One region of the Paraburkholderia sp. GAS82 genome, then DNA from elsewhere that is predicted to be linked to it. Evidence: riboswitches for the same ligand, from Rfam matches in the RefSeq annotation. Region 1 holds a riboswitch; the other holds the start of a gene.
The links. A riboswitch is a leader RNA that binds a small molecule or an ion and turns the genes downstream of it on or off. The one in region 1 is predicted to bind thiamine pyrophosphate.
Positions count from the first base shown of each region.

Region 1 (3,412 bases):
GATCGAAACGAGCGGGTGGCCGAGCTTGTAGATCATGTACGAGCCGCCCAGCGCGTAGAGCGCGGCCACCCACACCATGTAGCCTGGAATGACGATCGGCATGCCACCCAGTGACACGGTCAATGCTCCAGCGAGGGACCAGAGGATGGTAACGAACGTAATGAGCGTGACGACCGTGGACAGCAGGTCGAGCGTCAGCGTGAGCGTGCTGGTCGCAAATGACTGCAGGTCGTCGCTGATCCGCTGGTCGGGGTTGTCAGCGAGGCGGTCGCGCTCAATCCGGTAGAAGGCGCCGTCGCCGAGCCACTCCTGGAGGTAGCGGGTCGTGAGCCATTGGCGCCACCGGAAGCCGAGCATCTGCCGCAAATAACGGCCGTAGACAAAGAGGACGATCAGCGCTGCCACAAGGCCGGCCCACACCAACATCAGGTGGGGAAAGTCCTTCACGCTCTTGTTTTGCAGCATATTGAAGAACTCGCCGCTCCAGGTGTTGAACCTGACGCTGATCCACACGTTGACGAGGTTGATCACAATGATCGCAATCAGCAGCCCCCACGCGATCTTCCATTCCTCAGAGACCCAATAGGGCTTGATCAGACTCCACGCGGAGACCTTGTCGTCCGGCTCGAGCGGGCTGGCAGGGGAAGTATTGGGTGTCATGACCATCCTGAAGAAATACTGGCTCATCTTGGACCGACCCGCTGCAAGCAAGCCTAGACCGGCTTGCCTATAGTGGATCGGTGCCACAGCGGAATTGCAAATAGCGGCCCGGGCCTCGAACCCGTCGTACGACCGCCCGATTCTGCCGCCGGCGGCTTAAGCGAAAATTAATCACCTGAGGCACTGGACCGCGGCCTCGCGCGACCGGCGTATGGTTGTCGCGTTTGACGCGAGAGCCCACGACAACGGCGCAGACTCCATCGCCGCATTGTGCCAGAGGCTCCGGGCGAGGCTACATGAATCGCCCAGGCCCGGCGGTCTCCCCGCCCGTGATCGCAGCCGCTCCATCGCCCCCGGTTTGCGGCCGCCGCGCCTTTTATGGTCTAATGACTCTCGACGAAACAGGGGTGCTTTGCGCGCGGGCCACACGCCGCAGCAAGGCTGAGAGAGACCCTTTGCACCCGATCCGGGTAATACCGGCGCGGGAAGTTTCCGGAAGTTAGCTTTTCTTCCATTCCCCGCCGGGCAGCGTCCGTCAATGGATGCGCTTTTTGCCCGGCCGGCCTCGCCCGCCGGTTTCGTCCTTGGGTACGTGCGCCTGTTGCCGTACGGAAAGGATACGATGACCGCTTATTCTTCAGTCTATTGCTTCGTTTGCCCCGTGACGCTCAAGGCCGCTCTGCGCGCGCCGGCAGGACGGCAATGAACGCGCTCGATCGCTCGCAACCGGACTTCGCCGTCATCGGCGGGGGACTGTGCGGCCGGCTGGTCGCGTGGCGCCTCGCCGGTGCGGGGCATCGCGTGGCGCTTTACGAGCGCGGCGATGCCGCCGGTTCGCAAGCCGCCGCGTGGGTGGCGGCCGCGATGCTCGCGCCGCTCGCCGAAGCCGCCAGCGCCGAATTGCTGATCACGCGTCTCGGCGCCGCCTCGCTCGATACCTGGCCGCAAGTACTGGCCGAACTGCCCATACCGGTGTTTTTCCAACGCAATGGGACGCTGGTGGTCTGGCATCACGCCGATCGCACCGAAGCGCCGCTGTTCGAACGCCGGGTGCGCTCGAATGCGCCCGCGGATCTGCTGGATGGTGGCTTCGTCACGCTCTCGGGTGCCCAGCTCGGCGCAACCGAGCCCGCACTGGCCGGACGGTTCACGCAAGGCTGGCTGCTGCCACATGAGGGACAACTCGATAATCGCCAGGTGTTGAGTGCGCTCGCCGCAGGGCTCGCCGAGCGGCGCGTCGAAACGCACTGGAACACACCCGTGGATGATCGCGCGTTACCGTCCGCCCGCGTGACGATCGATTGTCGCGGCCTCGGTGCCAAGACTGTTTTGCCGACTTTGCGCGGCATTCGTGGCGAAGTCGCTCGTGTTCACGCGCCCGGAATCAAGCTCACGCGCCCGGTGCGTCTGCTGCATCCGCGCTATCCGCTGTATATCGCACCGAAGCAGGACGATCTTTACGTGATCGGCGCAACCGAAGTGGAAGGCGAGGACATGTCGCCCGTCAGCGTGCGTTCCGCGCTGGAATTGCTGAGTGCCGCGTTCTCGGTCCACCCCGGCTTCGGCGAGGCGCGCATCCTCGAATTGAACTCGCAGTGCCGCCCGACCTTGCCGGACCACCGTCCGGCGCTGGTCTGGGATGGCGCGCAGACCTTGCGCGTGAACGGCCTGTACCGGCACGGCTATATGATCGTGCCCGAAGTCGCGGACGAAGCCGTCCGTTTCGCCGCTGCGCTGCTCGACGGACGCATCGGCGATGCCGACGCTTTCGACGACTGGCGGCGCGACGCGCGCTGGAGCGAGCTGTTCCAGCTTGCCCGACTCGATCCGCAGAACCGCTCGCAGGTGCCGGCATGAGCGTTGCGACCATTGCCACATGGGCTGCCGCGCCGGCTGCCTACGCTATCGATTGAAACGTATCTGAACACCATGGACATTCATATCAATCAGAAGCCGTTGTCGCTGCCCGAAGGGGCGACCGTCGCCGACGCGCTCGCCGCTTTCGGCGCGCGTCCGCCGTTCGCGGTTGCGCTGAACGGCGACTTTGTGGCCCGTACCCAGCACGCCGCGCGCGCGCTGCAAGCGGGTGACAAGCTCGACGTCGTGCAACCGGTCGCCGGCGGCTAAAAGCGGTGATTACCCGCGACCACGTAGCCGAACAGCCAGGTCACCGGGTATCGCCAGAGACAAGGATTTCCAGATGACTTCTCCCATCCCCGCCGACGCGCTCACGCTGTACGGCGAAACCTTCGCCAGCCGGGTGTTGCTCGGCACGTCACGCTATCCGTCGCTGCAGTCGCTGTCCGACTCGATCGATGCGGCGAAGCCTGGCATGATCACCGTCGCGCTGCGCCGGCAGATGAACGAAGGCGGTGCCGAAGCCGGCTTCTTCGATCTGCTCAAGCGCCACGGCGTGCCGCTATTGCCCAACACGGCCGGCTGCCAGAGCGTCGGCGAGGCGGTCACGACCGCCCACATGGCGCGTGAAGTCTTCGAAACCGACTGGATCAAGCTCGAACTGATCGGCGACGACTACACGTTGCAGCCCGATCCGGTCGGTCTGATCGAAGCGGCTGCGCGGCTCGTCAAAGACGGTTTCAAGGTGCTGCCGTACTGCACGGAAGATCTGGTGATCGGACGGCGTCTGCTCGACGCCGGCTGCGAGGCGTTGATGCCGTGGGGCGCGCCGATCGGCACCGGCAAGGGCGTGATCAATCCATACGGTCTGCGGGTGCTGCGTGAACGGTTGCCG
Region 1 is NZ_JBNDLX010000015.1:96,089-99,500, reverse strand. It holds gene P3T17_RS34650 (ABC transporter ATP-binding protein/permease) at 1-660, opposite strand, end outside; TPP riboswitch at 1,054-1,165, shown strand; gene P3T17_RS34645 (FAD-dependent oxidoreductase) at 1,363-2,517, shown strand; gene thiS (sulfur carrier protein ThiS) at 2,590-2,787, shown strand; gene P3T17_RS34635 (thiazole synthase) at 2,861-3,412, shown strand, end outside.

Region 2 (3,412 bases), on a different contig from region 1:
GCGAAGGCGTCGACCTCAATCGATCGCCGGCGGCCTCACTGACAGGCGGCCAGTTCCGTCACCTGCAACACCTCGCCGGTGGATGCGTTTTCGACGAAGGCCACGACGCCGAACCTGTCCGGCTGCGCGTGCTGGTCGGCGGCATCGGTGGCATCGAGTGCGATCTCGCGGCGAATCTGCGCGCTGCCGCCCGCAAGCGGCACCGGACCGATCCATTGCCGCACGACGCGTTCGTGATGCAGCGTCGCGCCATTGTTTTCGCCGGCGCGCACTTGCGACGTCAGCGCGTTTTCATAGACAGCGACGTACGCGTTCAATGGATCGTGGACCGTGGCTTTGGACGTGAAGCGCGCGTCGACGCCGAAACCGTTCGTGCCCTGAGCAGGCGGCGCGAGTTCAAGCGCAACGTCTGCCTGCGCCGGCTCGGCGGTCACCTCGTGAACACGCTCATCGAAGCTCTCGGACCGGGACCAGCTACGCAACTCACGCCCTGACACGAAGATTTCCGGCGTGTAGATCGTGTGGCCGCCGGCGAGATCGGTCAGCGTCTGCTGCCGTTCAGTGAAACGATGCTGGGAGAAGCGGTCGTTCCAGCCAAGGCTGTTCCAGTAGTCGACATGCAAGGCAAGCGGCACGACGCCTCGAGCGGCACCGCTGTCCTTCCACTGACCCAGCCAGTGATCCGCCGGCGGGCAGCTATTGCAACCCTCGCTGCTGTACAACTCGACCAGCGCGACACGGTGGGCCGGGCTGTGCGCCTTGCACATCGCATCGGCGGCCTGAGCGGCACCGCTCGTGGCTAGCGCGGCAAAAAGCGCGATGGCACGCACCATCGGCGAGTCGGCAAAGCGGCGCGTGAGTGAACGCACGCGTACAGGCATAAGCGGATACGCGTGGGAACGCATAAGGGGATTCATGGCAGGCTCCATCTGGAAATCTGCACGTTAGTCGGCGAGCGTCGCCCGTTATGACAGCGCCTCTGAAATTTTATTGCGGGACTGGAGGACATGGCGTGGCTGACGATAAAGATCGGGCAACGCCACCTTTCATGCTGCGGCGCATCACCCCGCGCAGCCCAATAGAGATAAGCACGACAGGCTGTAAGCCGGCCACCATTCGGGCCACGCCGATTTCGAGACCGGTTGCCAAGCACTGCGCCGGCGGTGTATCGTGTGCGCTGCTAACGCGGGGGTCCTGCGTCGCACGGAGGTTGGAGGTCCGTGTTGCGTGGGTGAGAAATACCCTTTGAACCTGATCTGGATAATGCCAGCGCAGGGAAGCGTACGGAATTCGTAGCGCAGCACCGCCTCATCCTCTGGCGAATTCCGACAACTTCCATTTCGTCTCCTGCTTAGCGGCCCCACATAGAGCTTTGCATGGAGAAATGCATGAACGCCAATCCGAAGTTCCTTTCCGCCGACGCTCACGTCGATGCGGCCGCTGTCGCCCCGCTGCCGAATTCCCGCAAGATCTACGTCACTGGCTCACGCGACGATATCCGCGTGCCGATGCGCGAAATCAGCCAGTCGGATACACCGGACAGCTTCGGCGGCGAGAAGAATCCCCCGGTCTTCGTCTACGACACGTCGGGCCCCTACTCCGATCCGGATGCCACGATCGATATCCGCGCGGGTCTGCCGGCTTTGCGTCAACGCTGGATCGAAGAACGCGGCGACACCGAAGCGCTAAGCGGTCTGTCGAGCGACTTCAGCCGCGAACGCGCCGCCGATACGGCCACCGCCGATCTGCGCTTCCAGGGCCTGCATCGCACGCCGCGCCGCGCCAAAGCCGGCGCCAACGTTTCGCAGATGCACTACGCGCGCAAAGGCATCATCACGCCGGAAATGGAGTACATCGCGATCCGCGAAAACCAGCAGCGCGCGGCGTATCTGGAGTCGCTCAAGACGAGCGGCCCGAACGGCGAGAAGCTCGCTGCGATGATGGGCCGTCAGCATCCCGGCCAGGCATTCGGCGCGAGCGCCTTCGGTCCGAACGGCCTCACCGAAATCACGCCGGAATTCGTGCGCGACGAAGTGGCCCGCGGCCGCGCGATCATCCCGAACAACATCAACCACCCCGAAAGCGAGCCGATGATCATCGGCCGTAACTTCCTCGTGAAGGTCAACGCGAACATCGGCAACTCGGCGGTGACCTCGTCGATCGGCGAAGAAGTCGACAAGATGACGTGGGCGATCCGCTGGGGCGGCGACACGGTGATGGATCTTTCCACCGGCAAGCACATCCACGAAACGCGCGAGTGGATCATCCGCAATTCGCCGGTGCCGATCGGCACGGTGCCGATCTACCAGGCGCTGGAAAAGGTCAACGGCAAGGCCGAAGACCTGACGTGGGAAATTTTCCGCGACACGCTGATCGAACAGGCCGAACAGGGCGTCGATTACTTCACGATCCACGCCGGCGTGCGTCTTCAATACGTGCCGCTCACAGCGAAGCGCATGACGGGTATCGTCTCGCGCGGCGGCTCGATCATGGCGAAGTGGTGCCTCGCGCATCACAAGGAAAGCTTCCTGTACGAGCACTTCGAAGACATCTGCGAAATCATGAAGGCCTATGACGTGGCCTTCTCACTCGGCGACGGCCTGCGTCCCGGCTCGATCTACGACGCCAACGACGAAGCGCAACTCGGCGAACTGAAGACGCTCGGCGAGCTCACGCAGATTGCGTGGAAGCACGACGTGCAGACAATGATCGAAGGCCCGGGCCACGTGCCGATGCAGCTGATCAAGGAGAACATGGACCTGCAACTGGAATGGTGTGACGAAGCGCCGTTCTATACGCTGGGACCGTTGACCACCGACATCGCCCCTGGCTACGACCACATCACGTCAGGCATCGGTGCTGCGATGATCGGCTGGTTCGGCACGGCGATGCTCTGCTACGTCACGCCGAAGGAACACCTGGGTCTGCCGAACAAGGACGACGTCAAGACCGGCATCATCACGTACAAGCTCGCGGCCCATGCGGCGGATCTGGCGAAGGGTCACCCGGGCGCGCAGGTGCGTGACAACGCGCTGTCGAAAGCGCGCTTCGAATTCCGTTGGGAAGACCAGTTCAACCTCGGTCTCGATCCGGACAAGGCGCGTGAATTCCACGACGAAACGCTGCCGAAGGACTCGGCCAAGGTCGCGCACTTCTGCTCGATGTGTGGCCCGCACTTCTGCTCGATGAAGATCACGCAGGACGTGCGCGAGTTCGCCGCGCAGCAAGGTGTGACCGACGACGAAGCCTTGAAGAAAGGCATGGAAGTGAAGTCGATCGAGTTCATGAAAAAGGGCGCTGAGATTTATCAGCGGCAGTGAGGCCGGTGGGTGGCACCTGCAGGATGCGCCACCTCGCTTCTCGTGCAACTCAAGGGCTCGCCGCTGGCGAGCTCTTTTCTTTTGCGGGCACG
Region 2 is NZ_JBNDLX010000001.1:391,599-395,010, reverse strand. It holds gene P3T17_RS01860 (DUF1223 domain-containing protein) at 36-881, opposite strand; TPP riboswitch at 1,178-1,296, shown strand; gene thiC (phosphomethylpyrimidine synthase ThiC) at 1,389-3,320, shown strand.
Region 2: linked by a shared signal. The riboswitch ahead of thiC (phosphomethylpyrimidine synthase ThiC) and the one ahead of P3T17_RS34645 (FAD-dependent oxidoreductase) in region 1 are both predicted to bind thiamine pyrophosphate.